One region of the Clostridium pabulibutyricum genome, then DNA from elsewhere that is predicted to be linked to it. Evidence: predicted binding sites of a transcription regulator. Region 1 holds the regulator's gene; the other holds the start of a gene.

Region 1 (16,361 bases):
GTTCCACTTTGTTTCCATCCTTAATAACCTCATGCTTGTCAAAATCAACCTTCAGTTCTCCAAAAACGTAATAATTATCTGCCCCTTCAATATTTATCCTTCTAAACATAGCTTTTATTCTTGCAACAAGTTCTCTAACTGAAAATGGTTTTGTAATATAATCATCTGCTCCAAGTTCAAGTCCAAGCACTTTGTCAAACTCCTCGCCCTTTGCAGTTATCATTATGATCGGAATAGTTGCAATTGAACTGTCTTTTCTAATTTCCTTGCATACGTCGTAGCCATCCATTCCAGGAAGCATTACATCCAAAAGTATAAGATTTGGCTTTTCCTGTTTTATCTTTTTCAGTGCCTCGATTCCATCCCCTGCAGTTATTGTCTTATATCCGTTTTTTTCAAGATTGAATTTGATAAGTTCACATATGTGCTCTTCATCATCAACTATTAGAATTTTTTCTTCAGACATGACTACCTCCAAACAAACTAACGAATTTTTAATTTACTTCATATAAATAAATGAAAACATACGTCCACAGTCTTTATTTTTTCTATAGGAGTGCATTCTATACATTTTGTTACAAGATGTACATACATCAACACAAATTATATTGTCGTCATCTATCCCTTCATGATGTAACTCGTGTAAAAGGCATTTCCGAAGGTCAAGATTGTTGCCTAAAAATATATCTTTCCTGTCTTTATAAAACTGCGACTCTGCAAATTTTTCTACAACTTCATCTCCAACCTCATAACAACAAACATTTATATGAGGTCCTATACACGCGTAAATATTATCCGCACTGCTTTTATATTCAGATTTCATTTTTTGAACAGCTTTCATAAGTATAAGATTCAAAGTGCCCTTCCATCCACTGTGAACTGCACATACAACATCATTTTCACTGTCATAAAGAAGTATTGGCACACAATCTGCGTTAAAAACTCCCACAGCGATTCCTTTTTTGGTAGTCAAAAGTCCATCTGCCTTTTCAAGTTTTCTCGAATAATCAACAACTTTATCACCATGAACCTGACTTAAATATCCTACATCTTGAATATTAAAGTGCCTTTTTAAATTGTCAAGATTTTTTAATCCCGATCTCTTTTCCTTGTTAAAATCAAGGTCGCCTTTTGCCGTGGAAAAAATAGCTTCTGCTCCACAGAGATCAATTTTTAAAAATTCATAGTTGTCTATATAAATACTTTCCATATCAGCCCTCCACAATAATAATTAATATTACAAAATATATTTTAACATTGTTTATCTGTTAATTGAACTTTGTATACATATTTTAAACTTCTTAACATTAATTTAACATACATAAATGCAAAATAAAAGAACTTCAATGGCTGCTAAAACCAGAGAAATCCTTTCATTAAAAAGATATTATTTCAATATTTCATTTATAATGCCTTGAGGCACAACGCTCTCACCACCGAGAACTGTTATCTGTCCAACACTTCCTGTACTTGATTTTACGTACTTGCTCACAGCATCAGGCACTGAATTTCCTACAAGTATCACTGGTGCCTTTTTACTTCCTGCAGCAGCCGAAGCTGATAGTGCGTCTGCAAAATTGCTTCCAGATGCTATATATATACTGGATTTGCTGTAGTCACCCTTGAATTTGTCAAGCACTGCTATATTGGTTTTATACCTGTCTTCTCCAGATATTCTTTCTCCATTTATCTCCTTTAATACATTGTCCCCTACAACTGATTTTCCACCAACTATATAACATTTGACATTACTCGATTTTATATAGGTTGAAATATTTGAATCAACACTACTTCCATCGGTCAATAGTATTGGACTTCCTGTTAATGCAGCATAGGAAGACACCGAGAGTCCATCAGGAAAATCCTTTCCAGATGCCATAAATATATCCTTAATATTCTTCATGCTTTTGGCAACTGCAAGTGAAGTTTCATATCTGTCACTTCCTGATATTCTTTTTACTACTATATTCATATTTCTAAGTGTATCTTCTACATTTTTTGAAACCGAACCTATACCGCCCACTATATAAGCTGTTCTTGCCTTAAGCCGTGATATTTCATTTTTAGTATAAGTGTCAAGAAAAGCTTTCTCAGTAAGAAGAAGAGGTGCCTTTTTTGAATTTGCAAAAGGTGCTGCACTTAATGCATCTGCAAAGCTTTCCCCTGAAACGAGAACCACCGAATCCGCACTGTCCCATTTATTTTTTGATACCTTGGCAGCTGTTTCGTATCTGTTTTTTCCAGCAAGTCTTGATACATTTTTATGGTTTGAAGTCTTGTTTATAGTATAGGTATCCGTAACTTCCATAGTATCAGTTCTATATGTTGTTATTGTAAAACTTTTATCCGTCATTTTTATGTCCGAGAAGGTAGGTACATGAATCTGTTCCTTTTTTGCTTCATAATAATTATTGTAGTTTGGTTCTTGAATTTCATAGTATTTACTTCCACTGGCTGAATTTGCTGTTACATAAAGTACTCCATTGGGATCTGTAACATTTGTATCATTTTTATCGCTTACAGCGTTTCCGTCTTCCATCTGGCATGACCTCGTATATACATGATCATGTCCATCAAGTACAACGTCTATGCCAAGTTCCTGAAATACTTGCGGATGAGTAATTCTCCTCTGCGCTATATCTGCATCCGTCTCATGTGTTGCAGAACTGTATATGGAATGATGCATTCCAACTATCTTCCACTTTACATTTGGATTTTGAGCTATTGCCTCTTCCATAAACTGTTTGTGATCTTCTGCATTTATGTCATTACTGTTCAGCATTAAGAACAATGTGTTTCCATACACGAAATAATAATCATTTCCAGTAGTTCCACTACTTTTATCCGTTTCATATCCATTACTCGTAAATATACCATATTTATCCGACATATTTGGAATATTAAAATGAGTAATGTGTCCTTTCCCATAACCTTCGTGGTTTCCGGAAATTGCTGCTATAGGTATATTTCTAAGCTGTTGTGGTTTAAAATACTCGTTGTATTCAGGTTCATTATTTCCATCTATTACTTCCTTGCCGTTGTTTACCTGATCACCTATTGACAAGAGAAAACTTGCATTTGAAAATTTACTTGTAGCTTTCTTTATCGTATCCTGCCATCCTTCTCCATCTTTTAAAATATCACCACTGGCACCTATTTGCGGATCTCCTGCAAATAAAAAATTAAATTCTGAAGTATCTTCTGTTGTGTAATTTTCTACATCACTCCAATTTGTACCATCTCCTACCCTATATACATATGACATATGGTCTTTAAGTCCCGTCACAGTTACTTTATTGGAAAAATATCCATCATCTCCATTAGATATTTCTCCCTTGAATAACTTTGACTTTTCAGATGGGAATTCACTGTTTGTCATATCTGATTTTAGTGCAATCTCAACCTGTGCAGACAAATTATTACTTGAATACCAGGTGAAATTTATTTCTGACTCATCTTTTCCCGGTGAAAAAGTTATGTCCTTTATATGAGCTTTGCCATCTTTAGTCGAAGACTGCTCTTGAACTGTAATATTCTCTCCAGAATCTTTGGCATTAACTGATAAAGGTATTGCAGCACATGAGAGTCCTATAAACGAGCATAAAAAAAACAGTCCCGCTTTTCTAAAATATGAATTCATAAAATTCCTCCCTTTTTTAATGTACAATTGTAATTCTAGCATTATATATGTTTTTTTCTTTCTCAGTAGTGTAAATTCTGTGTAAAAAAATCATAACATTCTAATTTAACTTACATTTTACATAAACTTTATAAATAGATTTTAATGCTGTTATATAATTGGAAGCATGAATTTAATTACTTAAAATTTTTTTGGAGGTATAAAATGATAAACTTTTTAAAAAGTTACAAGATATTCACTGTTTTATTACTTGTAGTTTTATCTGGAATATTTTTATACAAATTCAATACAAACCATCCTGTTACATATAATATTCAAAATGGGAAATCATCTGTAAAATATGAAAAGGCCCGGGTCCTGTCTGTAAAAAACAATTCTATGACAAAGCTTAAAAATTCCCGCAATATATACTTAGGCACCCAGAATGCAAAATTGGAAATCATCTCCGGTGAACATACAGGTGAAATAAAAAATATAACCAACTATTTAAGTGATACACACAATGTATATCTGAAACAAAACATGAAAATAATTGTCGAAATTTCGTCTTCCGAAAGTAACTACAGCATTATAGTATATAATTACTACAGAGCTCCCGTTCAATATGCATTTATCGCATTGTTTTTTATTTCCTTGTGTATAATAGGCGGTAAAAAAGGCATGAAATCGGTACTAAGTCTAATATTTACCCTTTCCTTAGTCATTTTTTTATTTATACCAATGCTGTATCTCGGTTATTCTCCTACAGCATCATCAATCTTAATCACAAGCATAATTACCTGTATGTCTCTTTTTCTTTTAAATGGATTTAGTCCCAAAAGTACCTGTGCCATTTTAGGAACCATATGCGGAGTGGCCATTTCAGGATTATTGGAACTTGTATTCGGACATTTTGCACATTTAAATGGATTGAATCTTACACAAGTAGAAAGTTTAAACATGGTTTCAAATGTATCCGGAATGAAAGTTCAGGAGCTTGTTACTGCTGGAATATTAATATCATGCCTTGGAGCTGTCATGGATCTTTGCATATCCATAGCCTCATCAATGCAGGAAATATATCTTTCCAATCCAAGTATTTCAAAACAGGAACTTTTCAAATCCGGTATGACAATAGGAAAAGACATGATGGGAACTATGGCAAACACACTTATACTCGCTTTTACAGGGGCATCTTTAAGCATGATCATAATAATATACTCCTACAATCTGGACTATAACCAGCTTATAAATATGGACATGGTAAGTATTGAGATAATTCAGGGACTTACAGGCTCACTTGCCATAATATTTACAGTTCCCATAGTATCTTTAATCTCAGCTGAAATAATTCCTAAATCCTTATTTAAACATTTATCTTGAATTTATTTACTATTTTTATTAATTCTTCTGCTCTAACGGCATTTTCATCAGTTTTAACTCCAATATGAGTATTTTTAGCTTCTATGGATTCCATGCTCTCGGATATATCAGAAGCATCACTTGTACATTTGTCAGCTGTATCTATAATTTCATTGATTATGCCGCAAAGTTCATTGTGAGACAAATTTATACTATCTGCAAGTACATAGAACTTGTTTATAAAATCTTTTATCTTATTACTATCATTTTGGTATTCTAAGCTCATATTTATTATATGAGCGTATTCTTTTACAATTTTTTCTTCCACGGAAGATAGCATGTCTCTTGAACAGCCAATAAGTTCACTCACTGCATCAGTCATATCCTTCACATCCCCTTGTATTTTATCTACTACAGATGATGACTGTTCTGCAAGCTTTCTCACCTCTCCAGCAACTACCATGAACCCTTTTCCATATTCTCCTGCTCTTGCAGATTCAATATGAGCATTTACAGCAATTATATTTGTTTTTTTCGATATATTCCTTATTTGTTTTAACATGTCAAATATATTTTTTACAATTTTAATCGTATTAAGTGATTCTTTTAGTTTCTCACTTGAGGTATTATATTGCTCCTGAAGATCTGTTTGGGATTTCTTTATTCTGTTCTTCATTATCTCAGCTTTTTTATTTATTTTATCAGCAAAATCAAGTCCCGCTCCAATTTCATCTACAGTTTGTCCAACTACAGTTTTTACAGAAGTAATTCTTTCTCCAAGATCTTCAACTGAAGCCAGCACTTCTTCCATGCTGGCAGTTATATTACCTGAACCTTCAACAACAGTGTTTACCTCTATTTTAGATTTATCAAACATGTCTTTTATATAATTACTGGACCTTAGGGTCAACTTTCCCTCATCACTGGCACATTTTATCATTCCCTCTATATTTTTTATTGCAAATTTTAAATCATCAGCCAGCTGTCCAAATTCATCCTGTCTTTTTATATCCAAATTACATCTAAAATTAAATTTTGAAAGTTCAAGCGCATATTTTCTTATTTTTACAACAGGCGCCTTTATTCTCAATGATATTATTATTCCTATTATTACCCCTATTATTATAAATATTAAAGTTGCAGCCATCATTTTATACTTCAATAACTCTACAGATGAAAATATCTCTCTTTTATCCATTGTAAGGCCTAAATACCATTTTATTCCCGGTATAGGAGAATAAGCTAGAAGCTTATCCACACCCTTCATATTATAACATCCATAACCTTTATTTCCCTTTATCATATCTTTTTCAAGTTCCGCTATTTTTTCAAGACTTTTATCTTTTTGAGCATTTTTTATAGTATTGTCTCTATTTAGTACCAAGGTAAGATTTTTATCTACAACTTTGGTTCCATTACTGTCAACTATAAAACAATATCCTGTATTTCCAACCTTCATACCTTGAACAAGTTTATTTAGTTCAGACATACCAATATTGGCAAACAATACTCCTATGACACTTCCATTTTTCTTTATTGGAACCGACACTTCTATAATTTGTTCCCCATTTATATTGAAATATGGTCCCGATATTTGACCTTTTCCTTTTATAGAATTTTTCATATATTGTGAATCATCGGAAGTTAAATTATTTTGAGTTTTCGTACCATCTTCCATATATGTAAGTCCACTAAGATCCATTACACCTAAATTCGAATAATTCAATTCCTTGGATTTCTCGTTTAAGATTGGAATCTCCACTTTAGGATTCATAGATTTTATTTCTTCCCTGTCAGCTATTTGGAGCATTGACTTAATTTGTCCTGAAAGCATTTCTGAAATTAACTTAGATGATTGTGTTGCTTTATCTTTCAATTGTGAATTTATGTTTTTTTCCATGGATTTATAAGAACTATAATAAGAAATAAATCCAAGAACCGCACATACAGTCACTACAAGTATTCCAATTTCTGCTGTTATTTTTAGGCTCACACTTTTAAAAAACCTTATATCTTTAAATTTAATTATATTAACTAACTTTTTTATTTTTAAAAAATTAGTTGAAAATTTTAATTTAATATCTTCTTTCATATTATTTCCCCCAATATTGTTATTCATTTATAAAGGTATTTTTATCTATATCAAAAATTATAAAACTACTGTTTTTTATTTTTTTAGCTTTTTTCTTTATTTTACTCATATGTATTCCAACTTCATCAATCTTCTTAAAATTTTCAAAATACCCACATATACATCCTAGTGCTATGGATGTAAGAGGAAATATGTCTTTGTTCCCTTTTCTGTCAAGAGATTCAATATATCCCTTTTCTTTGTCTTTTTCATTAAAAAAATCTAATATTTGCAAGTCAAAGGTTGAAATTATATTTCTGCAAAGCTCACAGCAAATTTCAAAATTGTATTCTATTACACATACGAAATCATCCCCTCCTATATGTCCTACGAAACTCCGGTGTAGAGAAAGTTTTTCAAATTCATCCTGTATAAGCTTTGCTGTAAGTTTTAATACTTTATCTCCATTTTCAAAACCATATGTATCATTGTATATTTTAAAATTATTTAAATCTGCATAAATTAAAAAAAATCTTTCATGACAATGCATTATGTTTTCAATTACCTTATTTATAATTTCATTACCCGGAAGACCAGTAAGGGGATTTAAATTTTTAGCACGGTTTTTTTCAAATTCCATAGTATATTCAAGTAAATTTTTTATTGTAACAATTCCATAATACTTATTTTCCTTAGTAACTATGACATAGTCATATATTTTCTTTATATCCCTTGCCATGGCAACTTTAGCTACATCACTTACATCTGTATAATAATCAACTATAAGGGGAGATGTATCCATTACCAATGCTACAGAACGTTTAAAAAAAACAGACATTCCGTATTGAGTAGCAAGTACATAGTCCAAGTTGTGCTGCATAATAAGTCCGACTGGATAACCATTTTTTACTATGCATACACCTGTAATTTGAAATTTCTCAAAAAACTGCTTAATATCTTTATTTCTGGTTGTAACCTCTGATGCTGGATTATTTTGAGCTATACTTCCCACATAATTTTTATCAAATTTATTATTTTCTATTCTATTATACTTAACTATTTTCTCCTTCACCCTTTCTGAAATATCGAGGAAGGCCCCTGATGGCCTTTGCAGAAAATATCCCTGTCCATATGTAACTCCTAAATTTATCAGCTTTAAAAGTTCAGCTTCAGTTTCAATTCCTTCGGCAATAATTTCCATATTAGTAGCTTTGGCAAGAGACAAGACTGTCCTTACCAATTCCTGTTTAAACAAATCTTTGTCTATATCTTTTATAAAAGATATATCAATTTTTATATAATGAGGCTTTGTCTCCATTAAAGTTTTAAGTCCTGAATAACCAGTACCCATATCATCAATAGCTATTTTATATCCCTGCCTTACATAATTGTCCAATGCCGTTTTAAAACCTTTATAATCTTTTATGGCAGTTTTCTCAGTTATTTCAAATATAATTGAATCCGGAGATATTCCGTTAATTTTTAAAAAATCCTTGGTAAATCCACTTTTAAATCTTGGATCTTTAAATATTTTTGGATCTACGTTAATAAAAAGAAGTTTATTTTTATCTATTTGTTTTACTTTCTCAATGGCCTTTATCCTACATAAAAGCTCTAACTCCCATGTTCTATCATAATTTTCCGCTTCTAAAAAAAGCTTTTTTGGAGAGTGAAGTGGAGAATCCTTGGGACCTCTGCTTAATGCCTCATATCCTATGACAGACGCATTTTTAAGAGATATAATTGGCTGAAATACTGTGCTTATATCTTTCTTTGACAGTATTTTTTCTATCTCATCTTTATAACATATACTCATTTAATCCACCTCATATAAAAACTTTTTACATAAGTATACAATTGTTATATTAAGTACAGGCTAATTATTTGTTAAATTAAACTAATATCCACCTCAATATATAAAAAAAGTAGACAGCTTACAATTAGCTGCCTACTTCTTTGAAATAAGATTTTTTATTTCTTCCATAAATGTATTTATATCCTTAAACTGCCTATAGACAGAAGCAAACCTAACATAAGATACTTCATCTATATCTTTTAGTCTTTTCATCACCATTTCACCTATATCAGATGAATTTATTTCAGTTATCATTTTATTGTTTATAGTTTTTTCGATGTCATCTGCTATACTCTCAAGTTCCTGCCTGGAAACAGGTCTTTTTTGACATGCTTTTATAAGTCCGTTAAGCATCTTGTCCCTGTCAAAATATTCCCTCTCCATGTTCTTTTTTATAACAAGTATTGGAAGATTTTCAATCTTTTCATAAGTTGTATATCTTTTTTTGCATTTAAGACATTCGCGTCTTCTCCTGATAGCTGTATTGTCTTCAGTAGATCTCGAATCAACAACTTTGCTTTCTTCATGACCGCAATAAGGGCATTTCATCCTGTTTCACGTCCTTTATATCTATATTTGTCTATATTATACACTTATTTGGCAAAGTTTGCATCAACATCAACTTCACAAGGACGGATAACCGAATATTTATGATGCTATATCCTCTGCATCTACAAGAAGAACATCTACCCCAATTTTTTTTACACTGCTCCATGGGATCTCAACATCTTCATTCTTTCCAAATAAATTTATCTTAGATGTTGTAGATGGAAGTATAATAGAAATTATTCTATTATTTTCACAGTCCATTTTTAAGTCCTTTATAAGTCCAAGTTTTGAACCCGTATTTATATCTATAATCTCCATGCTCCTTAAAGCAGCCAGAGAATATAGTGAAATTTCTTCATCCATATCATTTTCCATATGTAAACCCCTCCCAAATAAATTTTATTATAAACTTACACCATCATATATATTTCCTCATATGTTTCAATGCAGTCTTCTCAAGCCTTGATACCTGAGCCTGTGATATTCCTATTTCGTCAGCTACTTCCATTTGAGTTCTTCCATCAAAAAACCTAAGGTTTAATATAAGCTTTTCCCTGTCATTGAGCTTCTTCATGGCTTCTTTTATAGATATATCCTCAAGCCAATTTTCATCGACATTTTTTGTATCACTTATCTGATCCATTACGTATATTGCATCTCCACCGTCTCTGTATATTGGTTCAAACAACGACACCGGATCCTGAATTGCATCAAGTGCAAACACAACTTCTTCCCTCGGCATTTCTAGTTCCTTGGCTATCTGCGATATTGTAGGTTCCTTGTTGTTTTCCCTAACAAGCTTATCTCTTGCCTGGAGTGCCTTATAGGCTATATCTCTCAAGGATCTGCTAACTCTTATGGAATTATTGTCTCTTAAATATCTTCTTATTTCACCTATTATCATAGGCACTGCATAAGTAGAAAATTTTACATTTTGGCCAAGGTCAAAATTGTCTATCGCCTTTATAAGGCCAACACATCCAACTTGGAACAGGTCATCTGCATTCTCACCCCTGTTGTTGAACCTCTGTATTACACTTAATATAAGTCTCAAATTTCCTTTTATAAACTTTTCTCTAGCCTTTAAATCACCATCTCTAGTCTTAATCAAAAGATCTTTCATTTCATTTTCTTTAAGAACTGGCAGTTTAGATGTATTTACGCCACAGATTTCAACTTTGTTAATTATCATGCAATCAGCCCCTTTAGAATATATAGCATTTTAAGTATTTACTAAGAAGCTGAATTTTATACTAAAGACAAACTTACAACATTTTATTTATTTCTTTTTTTAATCTTTTTATTATTCTTTTCTCAAGTCTCGATATGTAGGACTGTGATATACCAAGCATGTCTGCCACTTCCTTTTGCGTCTTTTCAATATTCCCATTCAAACCAAATCTCAAATTTACTATTTTCTTCTCTCTGTCACTTAACTTTTGCATGGCCATAACAAGGAGTTGTTTGTCCACCTCATCTTCTATAAGATCATACACTATATCATTTTCCGTCCCTAATATATCGGAGAGCAAAAGTTCATTTCCATCCCAGTCTATATTAAGAGGCTCGTAGAACGATATTTCTGCCTTTACTTTGTTGTTGCGTCTTAGATACATGAGTATTTCATTTTCAATGCATCTAGAAGCATAAGTTGCAAGCTTTATTTTCTTGCTTGGATCAAAAGTATTTACAGCCTTTATAAGTCCTATTGTTCCAACCGATATCAAGTCCTCCACATTCACTCCTGTATTTTCAAATTTTCTGGCTATATACACAACAAGTCTCAGATTTCTCTCAATCAGTGTAGATCTTACTTTTTCATCTCCGGAAACAAGTTTAAGGACAAGATCTGCCTCTTCTTCTTTCGTAAGAGGCGGCGGCAGGACATCACTTCCTCCTATGTAATACAAATTTTTAAAAAACACCTTGAATTTCAGCATCAATCTGTTAAGTACAACATTTATTTTCATCATAACTTTTTCCCCCAATTAGTCCTATTTTTTTGGATTTATCCTCAATACACACTTGATTTACAATTAAATTACTCCCCTTGGTAAAAGTGCATGATAATCACTAAATTCACTTAGCCTGTCATCGCAAAAAGCGACTACAGCCTCCCTGCTTTCAGTAGTATTTTGCGTTTTTATTATTACAGATTTCGGTTTGAATCCCAAAAGTTTATCACAGCTACCATTAACTACCCTGTAAGGTATATATAATTTATCATAACCTTCAATGTTAACATCCAAAAACTCGGACCTTTCGACTATTATAACCGGAAGATTGGTTGCAGGTTCTTTAAGCTCGTTACCCGTATCAAGAAATGCTTTTACACTTTTGCTGCCACCCTCCATTACAATATCAACATTGTATATAAGCGTGCTAAGACTTCTTCTCCCGTTTACAAATACAACAAGTCTGTCAACAGCCACATATGTCATCATAATCGCAATCAAAAGCCACTTTGACGAGAAATCATATGACCCATACCCGTACCTGTTGTATTGGATAAACATACAAACACCCGCAAGAAGCATAGAATACATTATAAACATTGCTAATGCTTTTATATTGAACATAAAATTTTTTCGTCTGAATGCAATAACAATCATTACTGCTGCTGCACATATCTTAAATGGCAAAGTTGAAAACACTTCAAGCCTCGGGAAAATCATGGTGACAACATACATTCCCCCGATTGCAGATGACAAAATCATATACTTGAATTCAATTACAACTCTCATGGTTTTCGCTGTAATATACATTACAAAGAAATTAACTATAATATTTATAAAAACAAGCACATCTATAAAAACAATCAAGTGCCACCATCTCCTTAATGTATTATTTTCCCATAATTTACTTTTTATTATATACTTGTTTAGTTCAAAATTTTGTCATTTTCTAATTGTGATGAACATTTTTATTTTCTATAATATGTCATGTAATTCAAATTTATGCACAATACCAAACACACTAGTTTTCTAAGACATAAAAAGCTGCCGGCATCTCTGCCGGCAGCTTATAAACTACTCAATTAATTTTATTGTCTTCTCTGTCTTCTTAAAAAAGCTGGTATTTCAAGGTCTTCATCTTCAAAGTTCTTATATTCTGATGTAGCTGCAGCTTCATCTTTACTGTCATTACGATGGTAAAATTGTTCTCTGTTTCCGCTTTCATTTTCCTTATTCACTTTTTTCTCTGGCTTCGCAGTTTTTGCCTTTTCTTCAAAACCCGTAGCTATAACAGTAATTCTTATCTCATCTTTTATCTCTTCGTCTATAACTGCTCCGAATATTATATTAGCATCTGGATCCGCAGCATCTTGAACAATTTCAGCAGCCTCATTTATTTCCAGCAATCCAAGATCAGCACCACCTGTTATATTTAAAAGTACTCCCGTTGCACCAACTATAGAAGTCTCAAGAAGAGGGCTCGATATGGCCTGTTTTGCAGCATCCTGTGCTCTGTTGTCTCCATTGCCCTTGCCTACACCCATATGAGCAAGTCCCTTATCTATCATAATCGTTCTTACATCTGCAAAATCAAGATTTACAAGTCCAGGTATTGTTATAAGATCTGATATGCCCTGAACACCTTGTTTCAATACATCATCAGCAAGTTTGAATGAATCCATCAAGGTAGTTTTCTTATCAACTATCGACAACAATCTTTCATTTGGAATTGTTACAAGGGTATCTACCCTGTCTTTCAAATTGTTTATTCCCATTTCTGCATGTATCATTCTTTTTCTTCCTTCAAAAGGGAACGGTTTTGTTACAACTCCTACAGTAAGTATGCCCATTGACTTGGCCGTTTCAGCAATTACAGGAGCTGCACCTGTTCCAGTTCCGCCGCCCATTCCTGCCGTTATAAACACCATGTCTGCACCTTTTATTGCCTGTGAAATTTCATCCTTACTTTCTTCTGCAGCTTTTTGTCCTATTTCAGGATTTGCACCTGCTCCCAACCCTTTGGTAAGCTTTTCTCCTATTTGTATTTTTTGAGATGCCTGCGAAAGCATCAAGGCTTGTTTATCTGTATTTATAGCGATAAACTCTACATTTTTTAATCCTTCAATTATCATTCTATTTACAGCGTTGTTTCCTCCGCCTCCACATCCTATTACCTTTATTTGAGCAAAATCCTGAACATCAACATCAAAATCTAGCACTACAATACCCTCCTCATTAGAAAAAATCTGTAAAAAACTCCTTTATTTTTGATACAAAACCACTGCTTTCATACTCCTTATTTTCAGTCTCAGCACCATGTCTCAACAGATTTTTATAGTCTTCCGACTTTTTTTCTTCATATTTGTTCAATGGATTTTCATATTTTCCATCCATGGAATTAGATGCATCTTTAACAACTCCAACTGCTGTAACATACATTGGGCTGGACGCACCTATATAATTGGGAACACCAATTCTAACATGTTTCTCCAGTACTTTCTCACTAAATTCTTTTATTCCTTTTATTTGTGATATTCCTCCACCTACCAAAACAACCTCTGATATATTCTCGTTATTATCCAGATTCCTTATCCTGCTGTCTATTATACAAAGCAATTCCTCTACTCTAGCCTGTATTATTTGAATAAGAACATCATAGTCAACTTTAACCTTACTGTTATAATCTGTATTCACTTCTACTTCAAAGGATTTAACATCTGAAAGTGATTCAACGCTTGCATACTTTTTCTTCAAATTTTCTGCAGAAGATATAGGAATCTTCAAGCACACTGAGATATCATTAGTTATACTATTACCACCAATCGGTGCGGTAGCCATACTAGCAAGTTTTCCTGAATTGTAATCATAGATATTTATTGAATCTCCACCTACATCGACAAGTAAAACTCCTCTCTGAATTTCCTCATCCCTCAAGACAGCCTGAGACATCGCCGTAGGTTCAAAGACAAGTCCGCTTGCTTTTACTCCAGCCCTATTTACACTTTTAAAAAAATTATTTATCACACTTGACTGGGCAATTACAAGCTGAGCATCCACTTCAAGCCTTACGCCACTCATTCCTATAGGATCTTTTATTTTATCATATCCATCAATTATATACTGTTCTGGAATTATCCCTATTATTTCCTTATCGTTCGGAATAGTCATTACTTTAGATGCTTTTAAAACTCTATTCACATCATTTCGTCTAACTTCTCCATCTTCTGAAGATATGGCAACTACTCCTTTTGTCTCAACAAGTTCACTTAATCCTCCGGGGAGAGCGATATAAGCTTCCTCTATTTTGATATCTATCATTCTTTCCAAATCATAAATGCATTTTTTTATAGACTCGGAAGTACTGTCTATATCTATTACAACTCCTTTTTTTACTCCACTGCAATCAGCTGAAGTAATACCCATTATTTGCATTTTGCCATATCTATCTAACTTACCTGCTGCAGCACATATATTAGATGATCCAACATCTATTCCTATTATATATTCGTCCATTAAATATTTTCCCCCTTGTAATAGAACCATCAAAATATATATTCAACAGGAAATTGGAATTTCCTCTTTATATTTTATCATATTTTGATAAATTCTAAAATACACTGAGATATATTAATTGTATAATAAAAGGAAAAGAGAAGTATCTCTTTTCCTCACAGTTATATCAATTTGCCTTTCTAAGATCTTTTATTTTTACACTTCGTGTATGAACTGTATGGTTCCATTCCTTGTTGTTTTTATTGAGAATTCCAAGTATTGAAATTGGAAACCACGTCATGATATACAGTGGGTATAACAAATAGTACAAAAAAACTTTAAAGCTGAATTTCCTCTCAATTAGAAGAATAAGTGGAGTATATATACACTGGAGTATTGAAAATCCTATAGCCAGAACTGTCACTACACTAAAATCTACTGAATAAACGAACTCACTTAAATTAGATATGATGTTGTATGTAGACATAAAGTGCTGCAAAAATCCCATGATTGCAGAAATACCAATCAGCACCGTAACAATCGGCTGAATACTGTATAGCGCACAATCAAGAGGTACAAAGCTGAAACTCGTAAATGCCTTCTTTACAAGTTTGAAAAAATATCTGCTCGATACATCTGCAAATCCCTGCATCCATCTCTTTCTCTGCCGCCATGACTGAGGAAGAGTAAGTGGTTTCTCATCATATATCACTGCATCATGAGCCCAACCGACCTTGTATCCATTTAATATAAGCTTGCATGTAAATTCAAGATCTTCTGTAAGACATGTGGCACCCCATCCCAGTTTCTTCAATATGCCTGTTTCTACACAAAACCCAGTCCCTCCAAGCTGCGTAGACAATCCAATATTGCTCTTTGCAAGTTGAAACATTCTGTTATTGGTCCAAAATGCAATAGAATAACTACCCGTAATCCAAGTGTCAACAGGATTTTTACTGTCAAGATAGCCCTGCACAACTTTATAGCCTTCGTTCAACTTTTTGTCCATGGCATTCAAGAAATTTTTATGTACCAAATTATCAGCATCAAATATTGCAACTGCTGAATATTTTTTATTCATCTTAAATAACTTATTGAACATCCATTCAAGTGCATATCCTTTTCCTCTCTTGTCCTTGTTGAACCTTTCATAAACAATAGCACCCTTTTTTCTGGCCTTCTGGGCTGTTTTATCTGTACAATTATCAGCAATCACAAAAACATCATATAATTGCTTTGGATAATCAAGAGCCATCAAGCTGTCAACAACATCTCCAATTACAACTTCCTCGTTGTGAGCTGCTACAATAAGTGCAAAGCTTGATTTTCTCGTAGTAATTTTGTCATCTTTTTTTCGCCACAAGCCAAAAAACGATATGCACAAGTAGTATATTGATATTATGTAAACAATACAGGTTAGAATACGAGAGGTATCATGAATTATTTCTTTAAAAATGT
Region 2 (16,361 bases), on a different contig from region 1:
AAAGTTTCATCTGTTAAATATCTTAAAATGCATAACTTAAAGTATTTTGGACTCATAAATAAATAATTATTTTATTGATTATGCATACCGTGCATTTGGCATTTAAGGTGGAGTGTTCATTTGACATAAATAAACCGTATGTTTATAATGTTGTGTGTCGCTCTTGCCCGGAGGAGGTATTTTTTATGATGGAAAAAGCAAAGACCTGCGTAAACAAATATTTTTCCAATGGTCCTAAGGCCGCAGCACTTATTGCAGCAGTTTTGATGTTAATTTTAATTGCGGTGTTTTTTAATATGAGAAAATCTGTAGTGGTTTCAATTGATGGAAACGATAAAAAAATAACTACGTTCAAAAACACATATGCACAAGCATTAAAGGACAATGGAATTAAACCAGGACCGAAGGACAAAGTAACACCTAGTCTGAACAGTAGAATTCATGATAATGGTAAAATATCCATAAAAAAAGCAGTGAAACTTAAAATCAATGTAGATGGGAAAAAATTAGTTGTAGATTCAGCAGAGGATACCGTCTACAATATGCTGAAAACTGAAAAAATTAAATTAAGTAATCTTGATATAGTATCTCCAAAGAGAGATTCCAAATTGAAAAATGGATTGAATGTTGTTGTGACTAGAGTGAAAATTAAAGACATAAAAGAAAATAGACCAATAGATTTTGAAACAGTTATTAAAAAAGATTCTAATATGCAGAATGGAAGTCAAAAAGTTCTGCAAGAGGGACAAAATGGCGAAAAGCAGACTGTTACAAGAATTACTTATAATGATGGAAAACAAGTTTCAGAAAAAGTAATATCTGAAGCAGTAAAAAAACAGCCGGTAAATAAAGTTATTGCTATGGGTGAAACGCCTATGAGTTTTTCAAGAGGAGGCAGTATTCCTTATCAGAAATCAATTAAAATGAGAGCTACTGCATATACTGCAGATTATAGTAGTACAGGCAAGGCGCCTGGAGATGAAGGATTTGGAATAACGGCAACCGGAACAGTAGCGAGGAGAAACAGCTCTGTTAGTTCTGTAGCAGTTGACCCGAGAGTTATACCTTTGGGAACAAAATTATATGTAGAAGGTTATGGATATGCCATAGCTGAAGATACAGGCGGTGCCATTAAGGGCAACAGAATAGATTTGTTCTTTAATTCCAGTTCAGAAGCAAATGACTGGGGGGTAAAATGGGTTAATGTGTATGTCGCCGAATAGGGGTCTAGGCCCCTATTTTTTTGATTTAATTTAGTTTGGTTTGGGAAAGGGTTGTTGTTTTATATGATTAAAGAAATTATAGTTGTTGAAGGAAGAGATGACGTAACTGCTGTAAAAAAAGCAGTAGATGCCGAGTTGATAGCTGTTGGCGGGTTTGGAATAAATAAAAAGGTTATAGACAAAATAAAGGAAGCACAGAGAAGACAGGGAGTAATAGTTCTGACAGATCCTGATTTTGCAGGTGAAAAAATAAGAAGAATTATTTCCAAAAGAGTTGCTAACATAAAACATGCATACATATCGCAGAAAGACGGATTGAAAGATGGAGACATAGGTGTGGAGAATGCATCTCCGGAAGTAATAAGGGAAGCACTTAAAAATGCCAAATGCGAAGAAAAGAAAAGCCGATGTGAATTTGATATAAATGATATGGTGTTTTTTAAGCTTACAGGAGGAAAAGAATCAAAATATAGAAGGGACAAACTAGGTAAAGAGCTTGGAATAGGATATGCTAATACTGCTCAGTTTTTAAAAAGGCTCAACAACTATGGAATTACAAGGGAAGAATTTATAAATGCAGCCCAAAAGACAGGACTGTATTAATTTGATAAGGGGATAATTATGAATAAAAACTATACTGAGGATATTGTTAAAAAATATACTTTTAGGTTTTCAAAAAATTTGGGACAGAATTTCCTTATGGATCAGTCTGTACTTGATGATATAGTGCAGGCATCTGAAATATCAGAGGAGGATAGTGTAATAGAGATAGGACCGGGAGTTGGAACTTTAACCAGGGAACTTTTGCAAAGGGCAAAATGCGTATCTGCCATAGAGCTTGATGATAATTTAATACCAATTTTAAACAATGAATTGGGGAATTTCGATAACTTTAATTTGATACATGCAGATGCTATGAAATTTGATTTTAACAAGTTGACTGGTGGAAGTAAGAAGGTGAAAATTGTTGCAAATTTACCATATTACATTACTACACCTATAATATCAAAATTATTGAATGAGAATGTAATGTTTGATTCATTTACTGTGATGGTCCAAAAAGAGGTTGGAGAAAGGATTTCATCAGAGCCGGATTGTAAAAAGTACGGTGCATTGTCAATACTTGTTCAATACTATTGTGATATTCAGGTGGTAAGGTATGTAAGTGCCTCATCTTTTGTTCCGAGACCTAAAGTAGACTCTATTGTACTAAAATTAATCAAACGTGATTCTCCAAAGGTAGAGTTAAAAGACAAGAAGTTATTTTTTAAATTGGTAAGTCTTTCTTTCAATATGAGAAGAAAGACACTTTGGAATGCATTAAAACCGTTGGGAATTTTGAAGGAAGATATCGAGAGGGCTTTTATAGAAGCCGGCATTGATCCAAGAAGAAGAGGGGAAACACTTTCAATTTTTGAGTTTTCAAAATTAAGTGATTGTATATATAAAGTGTTACAATAAATTTCATCAAATAAAAAGTTATTGTTCACTTTTTGAAGGTTGCCTCATATATTATAATGAATAAAATATATGGAGGTACAGCAAATTGGCACAAAAAAAGAGTTATAGCAGGTACTTTATAATACTGCAGGAAGATGAAAAGGGATACTCTTTAGCTTCCGACAAAATAGCTTCGGGATACGCCAAATTAGAGACTAAAAATAATAAATGTAAAATATCTTATTATGTACAAAACCTAAAGAAAGACAATACCCCGTATTACATGATACTTATATGCAATAAGAAAGATACAAAAAAAATAATTAATGTAGGTGAAATGAACATAGATGATTATGGCAGGGCGGATATAGGATATGAATATCCTGTAGATAATATATGCAACAGTGGTATATCTATAGATAAAATATCAGGGGCGGCCATTATCAGAATTTTAGATAAAAATATAATATCAGTTATGAGCGGGTTTTCAAGTATGGAGGTACCAAATTGGAGATCTTTTGATTTTATAGGTAAAAAATCCGTACCTGAAAAACAAAAAATCAAGGATACTGAGAATAAGAAAGCTGACAAGAATGATAAAAGGGATAAGGACGAAAATAAAAGTATATTTGATAAATATGAAGAAAAAATAGAAGTGAAAAAGGCTAAAAAAGAAAGTAAAAATGAAGATATTCTAAAAGACGAGCCTTCTGTTGAAATGGGTAAGAAACAGAGATTGGATAAAAAACAGGAACAATTTACAAATAAAATTTCGGATCTTGTAAAAGAAGAACATAAAGAGCAGCTTGAAAAGCTCAAAAATGAAAATAAAACAGAAGACAAAACGGAAGACAAAGAAAACTTGAAGGTTGAAACAGGAGACAAAGATGAAATTTATATAGACAATTCATCAGTTGAATTGGATAAAGATACGAGAAGTGAAGCAGATGACAGGTCTGATGATGAGTTTTTCGATAACTTGATAAGTGGATTTCAAGAGACATCCAAAGTCAGTAGTGAACTAAAAAGGTGTAAGTGGTATGAAGTGCCGACAGGCAATGGTCAAAACATGTATGATACAAGTGACTATGATAAATATACCTTTATTTATTATCCTATGACTTCTTACTATGGTTATATAAAGAATTACTCGCATTTTTTAATGGGATACAAATATGATGGAGATGGAAATGTAAAGTATATGATTTATGGTATACCGGGTACAAAGGATAAAAGCCAACAGCCATATGAGGGCAGAACGGGATTTGTAACATGGGTGCCTGAAAAAGGACAGGATGATTTTGGATATTGGTTGATGTTTTATGATTTTAGAACGGGTACGGTAGACATACCAGTGGAAAATTGCGGGGCATGAAGTTAATAACTGTAAGTAAGAAAAAGTTGGGCTTTTTGTTAATGATTTTGGGAATCACAATTGTGATATGTACTCTTGGAAGAGTTTTTATGAATAAGTTGGAATTTACGGTATCAAGTGATGAGAATTTGAATAATTTACGCCAGTACAGTGAGCTTGGTGGAAGTGTAAAGTATGAAATACCAGGTTCATGGCAGATTGTCAGACAGGATACTTTTGGGAGTGAAGTGCTTTGTCATACTGATTTTAAAAATAAAGACGGAAAGATAAATGGTTTTTTCCAGGTTTGGAGATCGAATGGAAACCTGGAAAAATTCCTGACGAACAGTAAGAAAATATCCAATAAGCAGAATAATTTATACAAGAAATATTCTTTGGAAAGCAAGAGGATGAATGGCAGAAAGTTATATCTCATAAAGTATGATATGACAAAGGAAATAGGAGGAAGTTATGTGGGCGAGGAATACTTTCTTGAAGGAAACAACAGGTTTTATAGATTTACTTTTTTTGTGAAGGAGAAAGATTTTAGTGAAGCTATGTCTTCACTGTTTGAGCGTATAGTTAAAACTTTGAAATATAATTGATATTTTCTTCCTTTCAAGTTTTGTTATTAATTGAAAGGAAATTTTTTTATAGAATTATATGTTATAATGATTGATGAAACTTTTTAGGTTTAATTAGTTAATATATTCACGAAAGGGAGTAGTGAAAATGGGTAGTTGTAATGATTGTCCAAGTAATTCAAGTTGTAATGTACAAGACAAAAATAAATGTAGTAAGTCTACACCTAGGTTTGGCACAATAAAACATATAGTTGGTATTATGAGCGGAAAGGGGGGTGTTGGTAAATCTACTGTGACAGGTGCACTGGCAATAAGATTAAAACACAAGGGATACAAAGTCGGTGTTCTGGACGGTGATATAACAGGTCCTTCAATGCCGCGTTTTTTTGGCATAAATAAGGAGAGAGCAAGTATGACTCCAATAAATGGAACTGATGATGTGAAATTTTCCACTGTTGATACAGGACTTGGCATTGAGGTAATGTCATTGAATCTTCTGACTGAAAAAGAAGAACAGCCTGTTATATGGAGGGGACCTGTAATTACAGGAGTTCTGAAGCAGATGTATTCGGACACCCAGTGGGATGAGCTTGATTATCTTCTGATAGATATGCCTCCGGGAACTGGAGATGTGGCTCTTACAATAATGCAGGATATACCTCTTGATGGAATTGTCATAGTATCAACTCCACAGGATATGGTATCCATGATAGTCAAAAAGGTAGTTATAATGGCAGAAAAAATGGGCATAAATGTAATAGGTGCTGTAGAAAATATGTCTTATGTAAAATGTAAAAACTGTGATGAAAAAATAAAGTTATTCAGTAAGAAATCAGCAGTAGAACAGGCTGCGTATCTTGGACTTCCGCTTCTTGCCGAACTTCCTATGGATATTGAACTTGCAGACAGCATGGAAAGTGGGAATGTGGAAAAATACATATCAAATTCAACTGACTATGATACGCTTATAGACAATTTTATGAAGAAGTTAAAGCTTCTCTAGTATGTGAATGAAATTTTATGAATATATATAAGAAAATCTGCAAATAACTATACTATTATTTCACAAGAAAGGTGATGAATGCAAATGGAAGCATCAGTTGATAAGGAAGCCTGTATAAGCTGCGGACTGTGTCCGGATACATGCGGGGATGTTTTTGAAATGCAGGATGATGGAAAAGCTGGAGTAATAGTTAACGAGGTTCCAGAAACAAGTGAGGACTCTGCCATGGAAGCAAGGGACAATTGTCCTGTAAATGCCATATCTGTGGAGTAGATTTTCAGTATAAATTAAATTTATAAAAAGCTGTGTTTTGAATGCACAGCTTTTTAAACATTTGTAAAATTATTTTCCAGTATTATGGGCAATGTTCTTTTTAAGTATGGATTCAAGCTGCCTGAAAGGAAGCAATCCTATTATGACCATGCATATAATTGATTCTATTAGCAAATATCCTGCATTTAGTGTAAATGAATAAACAGCGGGTGACATTCCTTTTGGTGCAAAACTTCCGAAAAACAATATACCGGAAATAAAATGACATACAAATCGGGCGAACATTGCAATGGCTGTTCCTGCGAGTTTATGATTTTTAAAATATCCTGCAAGCCCAATTGCCATGAAAGGAAGAGGATAATCAAATAACACCTGAACTGGTTGTAATATATAGGGATCCAGTATCAAGGTTATGATGCCATAGAGAAAACCGGTTAACGAACCAACTTGAGGACCATACAGAAACGACATCAAAAGTATTGGAACCATGCTTCCTAGAGTTATACTTCCACCTTGGGGAAGATGATATATTCTGAATACTTTAAGTATTGTCGCCAGGGCAAGAGCTATTCCAATTTGTGCTATGAGTTGTGAGTTGAGTTCTATTTTTTTAACCCTTATTATAAATAAAAGTATAATTATAAGGGCTATAAGTGCAAATATAGAACTTGGATGTGAAATTACTTCCTGAAAATTTTTAAGCAGTGACATAATAAAAAAAGACCTCCTTTATTTGCTTTGAGGTACTAAAAGGAGATTTGGCTTTTAAGTATAACTATTACGAAATAATATAGAGCTTCCCTTCGCTGGTATTGTCCAGATCAGGTAAAGGGTTAATAAAGTTATTTCTCAGCTTTCAAAAGCACCCCTAGCATTAACACTATTATACTACGCAGTGTGTATTCATTCAACACATTGGCGGAATTGACATATTTGCACTGACTTTTGAGGTGAGTTTTGCCTGGAAAGGTTCTATATTCAGTCTGTCACCTATTTTTGAATGATGTGGAATATAGGAGACTGATACATGCATGGTTCTTCCGTCCACAAGAGATATTGTAGCTTCCATGTTGTTTATATCTATTATTTTTCCTATCATTTTTTTACCTCCATATAATTTTTGGTTGTGATATAATTATTTTGGTTAAGATAACTATAATTATTCATAAGCAAGGAATTTGAAGTTAAACTCCATTAACTTTAAAATTACGGCTTAAATGTGAATTGATATTTCTACGATTAAATAGTACAATTATATACAATATATAGTAGTTTGGAGGATGGGTAAATGCTACATGTTGTAAAAAGAGATGGAAGAAAAGTAGAATTTAATTCTATTAAAATAACAAATGCCATAAAAGGGGCATCTGATGAAATAGGGTGCGATTTAAAGGAAAGTGAATTTATTGATTTAACTAGAGAGGTTATATCACGTATAGAAAAAATCAATCTTGAAGAGATAGATGTGGAAAATATACAGAACATAGTTCAAGAAGTTCTTATGGAAAAAAAGTATACCAGAATAGGGTTTGCATATTCAAATTATAGACAGGACAGAAATAATATAAGAGAAATAAAGTCTGATCTTATGAAAGCTATTGACAAAATAGGTGTAGAGACTGACAGGGACAATGCAAATGTAGGAAACAACTATAGTTCTAAGCTTTTAAGAATAGCAAGTGAATCAAACAAATGGCACAATCTTGCAAAGATGCCAAAGAGTCTTGCAAAAGCTCATGAGAATGGTGACATATACTATCATGATTTGGATTCCTATAATTTGACTATCAATTGTCTTCATATTCCAACAAGAGAAGTGCTCCTAAGGGGATTTAATACAGGATATGGATATATAAGGCCGCCTAAGCGAATAGAATCAGCAGCAGAGCTTTCATGCATTTTGCTTCAGTCATCTCAAAATGACATGTTCGGAGGACAGTCGCATCCTGATTTTGATAATGATATGGGAATATTTGTTGGACCTACAAGACAGGAAATAATAAAGGAATTCGAAGGAATTGGCATAAGTGGAGACAAGGCAAGGGAAATAGCGGAGAAGAAACTTAGAAGAAGTGTAGAACAAGCAATGCAAGGCATAATTTACAACTTGAATACTATGCACTCCAGAGCAGGTTCACAGGTACCTTTCAGCTCTATAAATATAGGTGTGCCAAGGTCAGACGATGCAGCTCTTATTTGTGAAGTGTTTTTGACGGAATATGAAAAAGGACTTGGACAGGGAGAACAGCCTATATTTCCAAACATAATATTCAGGGTTAAAGAAGGCGTCAATAAAAATCCGGAAGATCCTTACTATTATTTGTTTAGAACTGCATGCAGAGTGGCAGCAAAGAGAATGAATCCTACTTTTATGAACATGGATGCAGATTTTAACAAGGTTTATTATGATAAAGGGATACTTCCATCTACTATGGGATGCAGAACTTATGTATGTTCAAATGTCAATGGAGATGAAGGACCAAAGGGAAGAGGAAACATAGCACCAACTACAATAAATCTTCCGAGAATAGGAATTCTGTCAAAGGGTAGTGTAGAAAAGTTTTTTAAACTTCTTGATGAACGATTGGATCTTTCCAGACAATCGCTTATGCACAGGTATGACACCCTTAAGAACTTAAGGCTCAAAGACCTTCCGTTTGTTGCAGGACAAAAGCTTTTAAAAGGTTCTGAAAATCTAAAGGATGAAGATTCTATAGAACCTATATTGAAGCAGGGAACCTGGGGCATAGGTTTTATAGGACTTGCAGAAACCTTGATTGCAATTACAGGGAAGCATCACGGGGAAGATGAAGCATCAAGAGAACTTGGAGTTAGGATTATAACTCATATAAGAAATTATACTGATAAGCTTACAAAAGAAACTCATCTGAACTGGAGCTGTTATGCTACTCCGGCCGAAGGTTTAAGTGGAAAATTTATTGTAAAGGACAAAAAAATATTTGGAGAGATAAAAGGAGTTACTGATAAGGATTATTATACTAATTCATATCATGTACCTGTGGGTTTCCCAATATCAATAAGAGATAAGATAAACATTGAAGCACCATATCATAAACTTTGCAATGGAGGACATATAAGTTATATAGAATTGGATGATTATCCATCCGAAGATACAGTTTATGATATAATAAACTATGCTTACAGCAAGACAAATATAAGTTATATAGGAATAAATTTCCATATAAGATACTGCAAGAGCTGTGGAACTTATCTTCACGGAGAGGATAATTGTCCTAAATGCGGCAGTAGTGATATCCAGGGAGTATCGAGAGTTACAGGATACCTTTCATTGGATGAAAGATTTGGAGAAGGAAAAGTTGCCGAAAGAAAAGACAGGATATCGCAGGCTACAGGACGTCAAGTTTATTTTAAATAATATTGAAATTTAATTCAAGGGGATTATAGGTTATGGAAAACAAGTTAGTTAGGTTGGCTGGGATTGCTTATGAAAGCCTTGTCAACGGACCTGGACTTAGAAGAGTATTTTTTGCACAGGGTTGTGGTCATAACTGTGAAGGCTGTTTTAATCCCTCAACCCATGATTTTAATGGCGGACAGCTGATGAAGGCTGATGATTTGATTGACAGTATTGCTTTGAATCCTTTAATAAAGGGAGTTACGTTTTCAGGCGGCGACCCATTTTATCAAGCTGAAGCTTTTGGATATATGGCCAGCAGGATAAAAAAACTTGGACTTGATATATGGTGTTATACGGGATACAAAATTGAAAACATACTGAACAATGACGTTGTAGAGGCAGGAACATATCTTCTAAGCAACATAGATGTTCTTGTCGATGGAAAGTTTGAAGCTGACAGGCTGGATCCTAATCTTAAATTTAGAGGCTCCAGTAATCAGAGAATTATAGATGTAAAATCAAGTATGAAAAAAAAAGATATAATATTACTTGATATTTAGAACATAATAAGTAATAATTTAGTTGATATTGTACAAGGAAGTGATACTGTGGATAATAATTCTGAAATTGAAGTTTGCTCTTGTCATGAGGTTCATAAGGGCTGTATAGAAAATGTAAAAGAGAGTATGCTTTCAGAAGAGACTTCCCTTATGTTGTCCTCGCTTTTCAAGGTGCTCGGTGATCATACAAGGATAAAGCTTATGTATGCTTTATTGAAAAGTGAACTTTGTGTTTGTGATATAGCTGAGGTTTTAGGAATGAGTCAATCGGCAATATCCCATCAGCTGAGGATATTGAAATCTGCTCATCTTGTAAAATTCAGAAAGGAAGGAAAACAAGTATATTATTCCCTTGATGATCAGCATATAAATCAGCTTTTTAGTGCAGGGCTTGAACATGTAGAACACAGTTCTTAAAAAATAAAACTCCCCGTGTAATTTATAAAAATTGCATGGGGAGTTTTATTTCATATGCTGTAATTTAATATTTTTACTTTGTTAAATTCTTTTAGGCTTTTATCAAGCTGTATTGAATTTGTTCCTGTGTTTTCACTATTTTTAATATTTCTCAAAAAAGTTTCAAGACCGTCAAGCTGAAATGACAAAAGTTCAGTTTTATAATGCATGGGTATTATTAAGTGTGGATTTATTGATTTTGCAACTTTTGCAGCTTCTTTTCCATCTATTGTGAAGTTTCCTCCAACGGGTATGAAAAGCACATCTATATTCTTCAATTTTGAAAGCTGTTCATCTGAAAGCAGATGTCCAAGGTCACCGAGATGACATACCCTGTAACCATCCAGTTCTATTATGAAAATTATGTTTTTACCTCTTTTTGCCCCTTTTGCCTTGTCGTGATAGGAAGGAATTCCTAAAATTGATGTATCTTTAAAGTTGAAGCAGCCAGTTTTATCGATTATATTTTCACAGGTTAGTTCGGAAGTATAGTCATGATCAAAATGATGATGGCTTATAGTTACTACATTGACTTTTTCGCGAAATACCTTGTAGCCGGTTGTATTGTCGAAGGGGTCCGTAAGAATTCTTGTACCACCCGAGGATTCAAGCAGGAAACTTGAATGACCGATATATGTTATTTTCATAGAAATCACCTCATATTTTTATAATATACAACTATTATATAACATATATTTGTGTTTGATTCTTATATATAGATTTATTGGGTATCAATTCAATAATGTTTATATTATAATATAATTTGTAATATTGAAGATTAATTTGTATATATGTGAAATATATAGAAAGAGAGGTGCTAAATTGAAGAAACCTATTTCATACAAACTGCTTTTCAGCATTGTTCTCATATTTTCATTTGTTATGTTTTTAAGGAATGGAGTGGTATATGCTGCGCAGAATTATGATGGCAGTACTATTGGAAAAGATGTTGAAGTAAATAAAGTGTGGAAAATAACTTTTAATAGAAGTTTGGACAAGTCTACTGTGAACAGTTCCAATATAATTGTTAAAGATTCTAACGGACAGGTGGTATCTGCCGGCTTGAATACTGAAAACAATGGATGTACGGTGAGTATAACTCCTCAAGTAAATTATGAGTATGGAAGGGATTATACAGTTGTAATTCGAGGAGGAATAAAAACCTCCGAGGGAATTGAGCTTGGCAGGGATGTTCAATTTAAGTTTTCAACAAAAAAATCTCCGGACAAAAGCACAAACGGCAAGTATACAGTCACGATTGATGCTTCTCACGGGGGACAGGACAGTGGATCATTGTCGGACTCAGGAGCAAAGGAAAAGGATGTAAATTTATCAGTTGCTTTGAAAACAGGTGAAATATTAAAGCAAAATGGTGTAAATGTGGTTTATACGAGGACAGAGGACAAGGCACTTGACGATAATGCAAGAGCGGATATATCGAACAAGTCCAATTCAAGTGAATTTGTAAGCATACATGCAAATTCTTATTCCAAGGACAAAAATGTTAAAGGAATAGAAACGTATTATTCTGCGCAGAACAAGTCGGATCAGTCCAAGGCAGAAGCAGAAAGCGTACAAAAACAGATTGTGAAATTTACAGGCTCTCAAGATAGGGGAATAAAGGAGGCTTCTGCTGAAAAGGAGGAAAAGTTCAGTAAAATAAATGCTCCTTCTATAATGGTGTATTTGGGTTTTATGACAAATCAAAGTGAGAGTGATGCGTTAAGCAGTTCTGATTTTCAAAATAAGAGTGCAAAAGGTATTGCACAGGGAATATTGATGTCTTTAAATCTTGCTTATGAGGATAAAGATGAAAATCAAAACAACGAAGGAGATACAAAGGTGCCTCCGAATTCGGGCAAAAATCCGACTGTTGTCATTGACCCGGGGCATGGCAGGGGCGATGATGTAGGTTCAAGCGGAAATGGATATCAGGAAGATGATGTAACTCTTGATGTAGCACTTAAAACAGGAGCAATACTTAAAAATAAAGGGGTAAATGTAGTTTATACAAGAACAACGGATGAGAGGAAAACCAGTTCAGCTACTGTAACTCAAAGTCTTCAAAAGAGATGTGATGTTGCAAATAACTCCGGGGCAAAATTTATGGTGTCAATACATACGAATGCGTTTGACTCAAGTTCTGCTGAAGGTACGGAAACATTGTACTATACAGGAAGCAGCGAGGGACAGAAACTGGCATCACTTATCCAGAAAAATATTGTAGGAGCTATTGGTACATATGACAGGGGACTAAAGGATGGAAGCTGGCTGTACATAACCAGAAATACAAAAATAACGACGGTACTTACAGAACCGGGATTCCTTACGAATTCAAAGGATGCTTCGATTCTAGGGAATGATTCCGGAAGACAGAAGACAGCTGCGGCGATTGCGAAGGCAATATGTACGGCACTTGGTATTTCATAAAAATTTATCAAATAATTTGACAATGAAAAATCTGTATAATATAATGATAAGGAAATTATATTATACAGATTTTTATTGGTGAAAAGCGTTGAAGAGGAAGAGTACTCAAGTAATTTTACTAAAAGAGAGCAAATGATTGGTGAAAATTTGCAGTGAAGCTTGGGGAATATCACCTGACAGCTAGAAGTCCGAATGTTTGATTAAGTAAGACTTTTCGTATTTTCTGCGTTAAAGATTTAATATATTTTCACGTGAATATTTATTCATAGGTGGTACAGCGAATTTAACTTCGTCCTATTTTTAGGATGGAGTTTTTTACTTTTAAGATATACGAATGAGGAAAGGAGTTAAGTTATGTACGACAAAATCGATAATTCCAAGAATTTTACTGACAGAGAAAAAGATATAATTGACTTTTGGAAAGAAAACAAAATTGTTGAAAAAAATTTTGAACTTAATAAAGATGGAGAGTATTTTACATTTTATGATGGTCCTCCAACAGCCAATGGAAACCCGCATATAGGTCATGTACTGACAAGAGTTATGAAGGATTTCATTATAAGATATAAAATTATGAAAGGTTATAATGTACTTAGAAAGGCTGGGTGGGATACACACGGACTTCCTGTAGAGCTTGAAGTTGAAAAGAGCCTTGGAATATCAGGAAAACCGCAAATTGAAAAATATGGAGTGGAAAAGTTTATAAAAAAGTGCAAGGATAGTGTATTCACATATATAAGTGAATGGAAGGAAATGTCCGACAGAATAGGATTCTGGGTGGATATGGATGATCCTTATGTTACATATCATAATGACTATATTGAATCAGAATGGTGGGCACTTAAGAAAATATGGGAAAAGGGACTTTTATACAAAGGGTACAAGGTAGTCCCATATTGCCCTAGATGTGGAACTGCACTTTCATCTCATGAGGTATCCCAGGGATATAAAGATGTAAAGGAAACTTCAGTATATGTAAAATTCAAACTGAAAGATTCTGATAAATACATGTTGGCGTGGACTACTACCCCATGGACCCTTCCAAATAACATGGCACTTGTTATAAACAAGAGCTATGACTACGTAGAAGTAGTAAACAAAGGGGAACATCTAATACTTGCGGAGGCGCTCCTTGGAAAACTCGAAGGGGAATATGAAGTCATAAGCAAATTCAAAGGAGAAAAGCTTCTCGGACTTTCCTATGAACCAATGTTTAATTTTGCAAAGTTCGAAGGAAAGGCACATTATGTTCTTCACGGCGATTATGTAACACTTACAGATGGAACGGGAATAGTTCATACTGCTCCGGCATTCGGTGAAGATGACAGCAATATATGTAAAAAGTATGATATACCTGTTGTAAATTCAGTGGATACTCAGGGAAAATACAAAGAAGAAGTTACACCTTGGAAAGGTCTTTTTGTAAAAGATGCAGACCCCAAGATAATAAAATACCTTGAAGAAAACAATATATTATATAAGTCTGAGAAATTTACTCATTCATATCCATTCTGCTGGAGATGTGATACTCCACTTTTGTATTATCCTAGGAGAACCTGGTTTATAAAAATGTCTGCAATGAGGGATAAACTTGTTGAGAATACAAACAATACGAATTGGTATCCTGACAATATAAGGACAGGAAGATTTGGAAAGTTTGTAGAAGGTGTTATAGACTGGAACCTAAGCCGTGAAAGATACTGGGGAACTCCCCTTCCAATATGGGAATGCGAATGCGGGCATAAAGAATGTATAGGAAGCATTGAGGAACTTAAGGAAAAAGGTATGAATGTACCTGAAAACATAGAACTGCACAAACCGTATATAGATGCTGTAAAAATAAAGTGTCCTCACTGCGGAAAAGAAATGAAGAGAGTGTCTGATGTAATAGATTGCTGGTTTGATTCAGGTTCCATGCCTTTTGCACAACATCATTATCCTTTCGAAAACAAGGATGTGTTTGAGCATAACTTTCCAGCACAATATATAACGGAGGCGGTTGATCAGACAAGAGGATGGTTCTATACGCTTATGGCGATATCCACTGTGCTATTTGATAAGAGTCCTTTTGAGAATTGCATGGTTCTTGGGCATGTGCTTGACAAACATGGTCTTAAGATGTCAAAACATAAGGGGAATGTACTTAGTCCATCAGTTGTGCTTAACAGTGAAGGAGCAGATGCAAGCAGATGGTATTTTTACACATCAAGTGCTCCATGGCTGCCTTCAAGGTTCTATGAAGAAGCAGTACAGGACAGTCAGAGAAAATTCCTTGGAACTTTGTGGAATATATATTCATTTTATGTTCTGTATGCTGAAATTGACAAATTTAATCCTCTTGAACACAAGAATTTTGTTTCCAGCAATGTAATGGATAAATGGATAATGTCGAGATTGAATTCACTTGTGAAGGAAACGGAAAATCATCTCGATCATTATGAAGTTACACAGGCGGCATTAAATATAGGAGATTTTGTTGATAGACTTTCAAACTGGTATGTAAGAGTGAACAGATCAAGGTTCTGGAGTTCGGAAATGACAGATGATAAAATATCAGCTTATATGACTTTGTACAGGGTACTTGTAAAGCTTGTAAAGATTGCAGCACCTTTTGTACCGTTTATGACAGAGGAAATTTATCAAAACTTGGTTGTAAAACTTGATAAAAATGTTCCTGAAAGTGTTCATCTGTGCAGATGGCCTGAATGTGATGAAAAGGTAATAGACAATGAACTTGAAAAGAATATGGATGAGGCTTATAGAATAGTTAAGCTTGGAAGAAGTGCAAGAAATACAGCAAATATAAAGAACAGACAGCCTTTGTCGGGTATGCTTGTTAGTCTTAAAAATCTTCCAGACTATTATGGAGATATAATAAAGGATGAACTCAATATCAAAAATATACAATTTGGAGCGGATTTATCTAAATATGTAAATTTCGATATAAAACCGAATTTGCCTGTACTCGGCAAAAAATATGGAAAGCTCATACCTGGAATAAGAAAAGAAATATCCTCAATGAATCAAGTTGACCTTGCAAATAAGATAAGTTCTGGGAAAACCGTTGAAATTGAAGTACAGGAACAAAAGATAGACTTGAATCCTGAAAATGTTCTTGTTACAATGAAAGGGCTTGATGGATTTGCATTTGCAGGAGAAGAAACTGTTGGAATAGTTCTCGAAACTGAAATAACCAAGGAACTTAAAGAAGAGGGAGACTTGAGGGAACTTTTAAGCAAAATTCAAAATCTGAGAAAAGAAAGTGGATTCGAGGTTGCAGATAATATAAAGCTATATGTTTCAGGAGATGATTATCTGGAAGGTGTAGTTAAGAAATTCGAGGAACAGATAAAGAAGGAAACATTGTCAACAACTGTATTTTACAACGAAGATGCGTTATATAGTGATTACAAGATAAATGGCAGGGATTTTAAAATTTCAGTTGAACGTGTAAAAAGTAATTAGTTAAATTATAATTCAACAAGTTATAATCATTAATTATGATTATAACTTGTTTTATGTATTGCAGAAAAATGACATTAAATTATCAGAAATAGTGCAAACTAACTTGTAATAGTTTAACTTTATAAGTATAATTAAAAAAAAGAAATCGAATCGGTAGGTGAGTAGAGTATGGCAGCATCAATAAAAGATGTAGC

Evidence for each region. The regulator NrdR, encoded in region 1, represses ribonucleotide reductase genes. The targets are predictions, from matches to a motif close to CACNANATNTNGTG.
Region 2: a site for NrdR is predicted at 7,135-7,148, ahead of nrdD (anaerobic ribonucleoside-triphosphate reductase). Genes of this name have one in related genera too.

The regions. Positions count from the first base shown of each region.
Region 1 covers NZ_JBZAYZ010000001.1:373,966-390,326, reverse strand. The annotation lists gene AC4CVH_RS01965 (response regulator transcription factor) at 1-466, opposite strand, end outside; gene pgeF (peptidoglycan editing factor PgeF) at 500-1,210, opposite strand; gene AC4CVH_RS01955 (cell wall-binding repeat-containing protein) at 1,388-3,640, opposite strand; gene AC4CVH_RS01950 (YibE/F family protein) at 3,845-5,002, shown strand; gene AC4CVH_RS01945 (methyl-accepting chemotaxis protein) at 4,986-7,073, opposite strand; gene AC4CVH_RS01940 (GGDEF domain-containing protein) at 7,093-8,868, opposite strand; gene nrdR (transcriptional regulator NrdR) at 9,001-9,456, opposite strand; gene AC4CVH_RS01930 (YlmC/YmxH family sporulation protein) at 9,556-9,831, opposite strand; gene sigG (RNA polymerase sporulation sigma factor SigG) at 9,875-10,648, opposite strand; gene sigE (RNA polymerase sporulation sigma factor SigE) at 10,722-11,429, opposite strand; gene AC4CVH_RS01915 (sigma-E processing peptidase SpoIIGA) at 11,493-12,278, opposite strand; gene ftsZ (cell division protein FtsZ) at 12,500-13,630, opposite strand; gene ftsA (cell division protein FtsA) at 13,647-14,924, opposite strand; gene AC4CVH_RS01900 (glycosyltransferase family 2 protein) at 15,091-16,361, opposite strand, start outside.
Region 2 covers NZ_JBZAYZ010000009.1:96,877-113,237, reverse strand. The annotation lists gene AC4CVH_RS10935 (resuscitation-promoting factor) at 186-1,223, shown strand; gene rnmV (ribonuclease M5) at 1,287-1,826, shown strand; gene rsmA (16S rRNA (adenine(1518)-N(6)/adenine(1519)-N(6))-dimethyltransferase RsmA) at 1,845-2,684, shown strand; gene AC4CVH_RS10920 (DUF7922 domain-containing protein) at 2,770-4,038, shown strand; gene AC4CVH_RS10915 (hypothetical protein) at 4,128-4,622, shown strand; gene AC4CVH_RS10910 (Mrp/NBP35 family ATP-binding protein) at 4,750-5,604, shown strand; gene AC4CVH_RS10905 (ferredoxin) at 5,689-5,877, shown strand; gene thiT (energy-coupled thiamine transporter ThiT) at 5,947-6,588, opposite strand; TPP riboswitch at 6,659-6,757, opposite strand; gene AC4CVH_RS10895 (hypothetical protein) at 6,785-6,976, opposite strand; gene nrdD (anaerobic ribonucleoside-triphosphate reductase) at 7,166-9,274, shown strand; gene nrdG (anaerobic ribonucleoside-triphosphate reductase activating protein) at 9,307-9,816, shown strand; gene AC4CVH_RS10880 (ArsR/SmtB family transcription factor) at 9,865-10,233, shown strand; gene AC4CVH_RS10875 (MBL fold metallo-hydrolase) at 10,284-10,919, opposite strand; gene AC4CVH_RS10870 (N-acetylmuramoyl-L-alanine amidase) at 11,095-12,702, shown strand; T-box leader at 12,782-13,002, shown strand; gene ileS (isoleucine--tRNA ligase) at 13,057-16,167, shown strand; gene AC4CVH_RS10860 (LacI family DNA-binding transcriptional regulator) at 16,336-16,361, shown strand, end outside.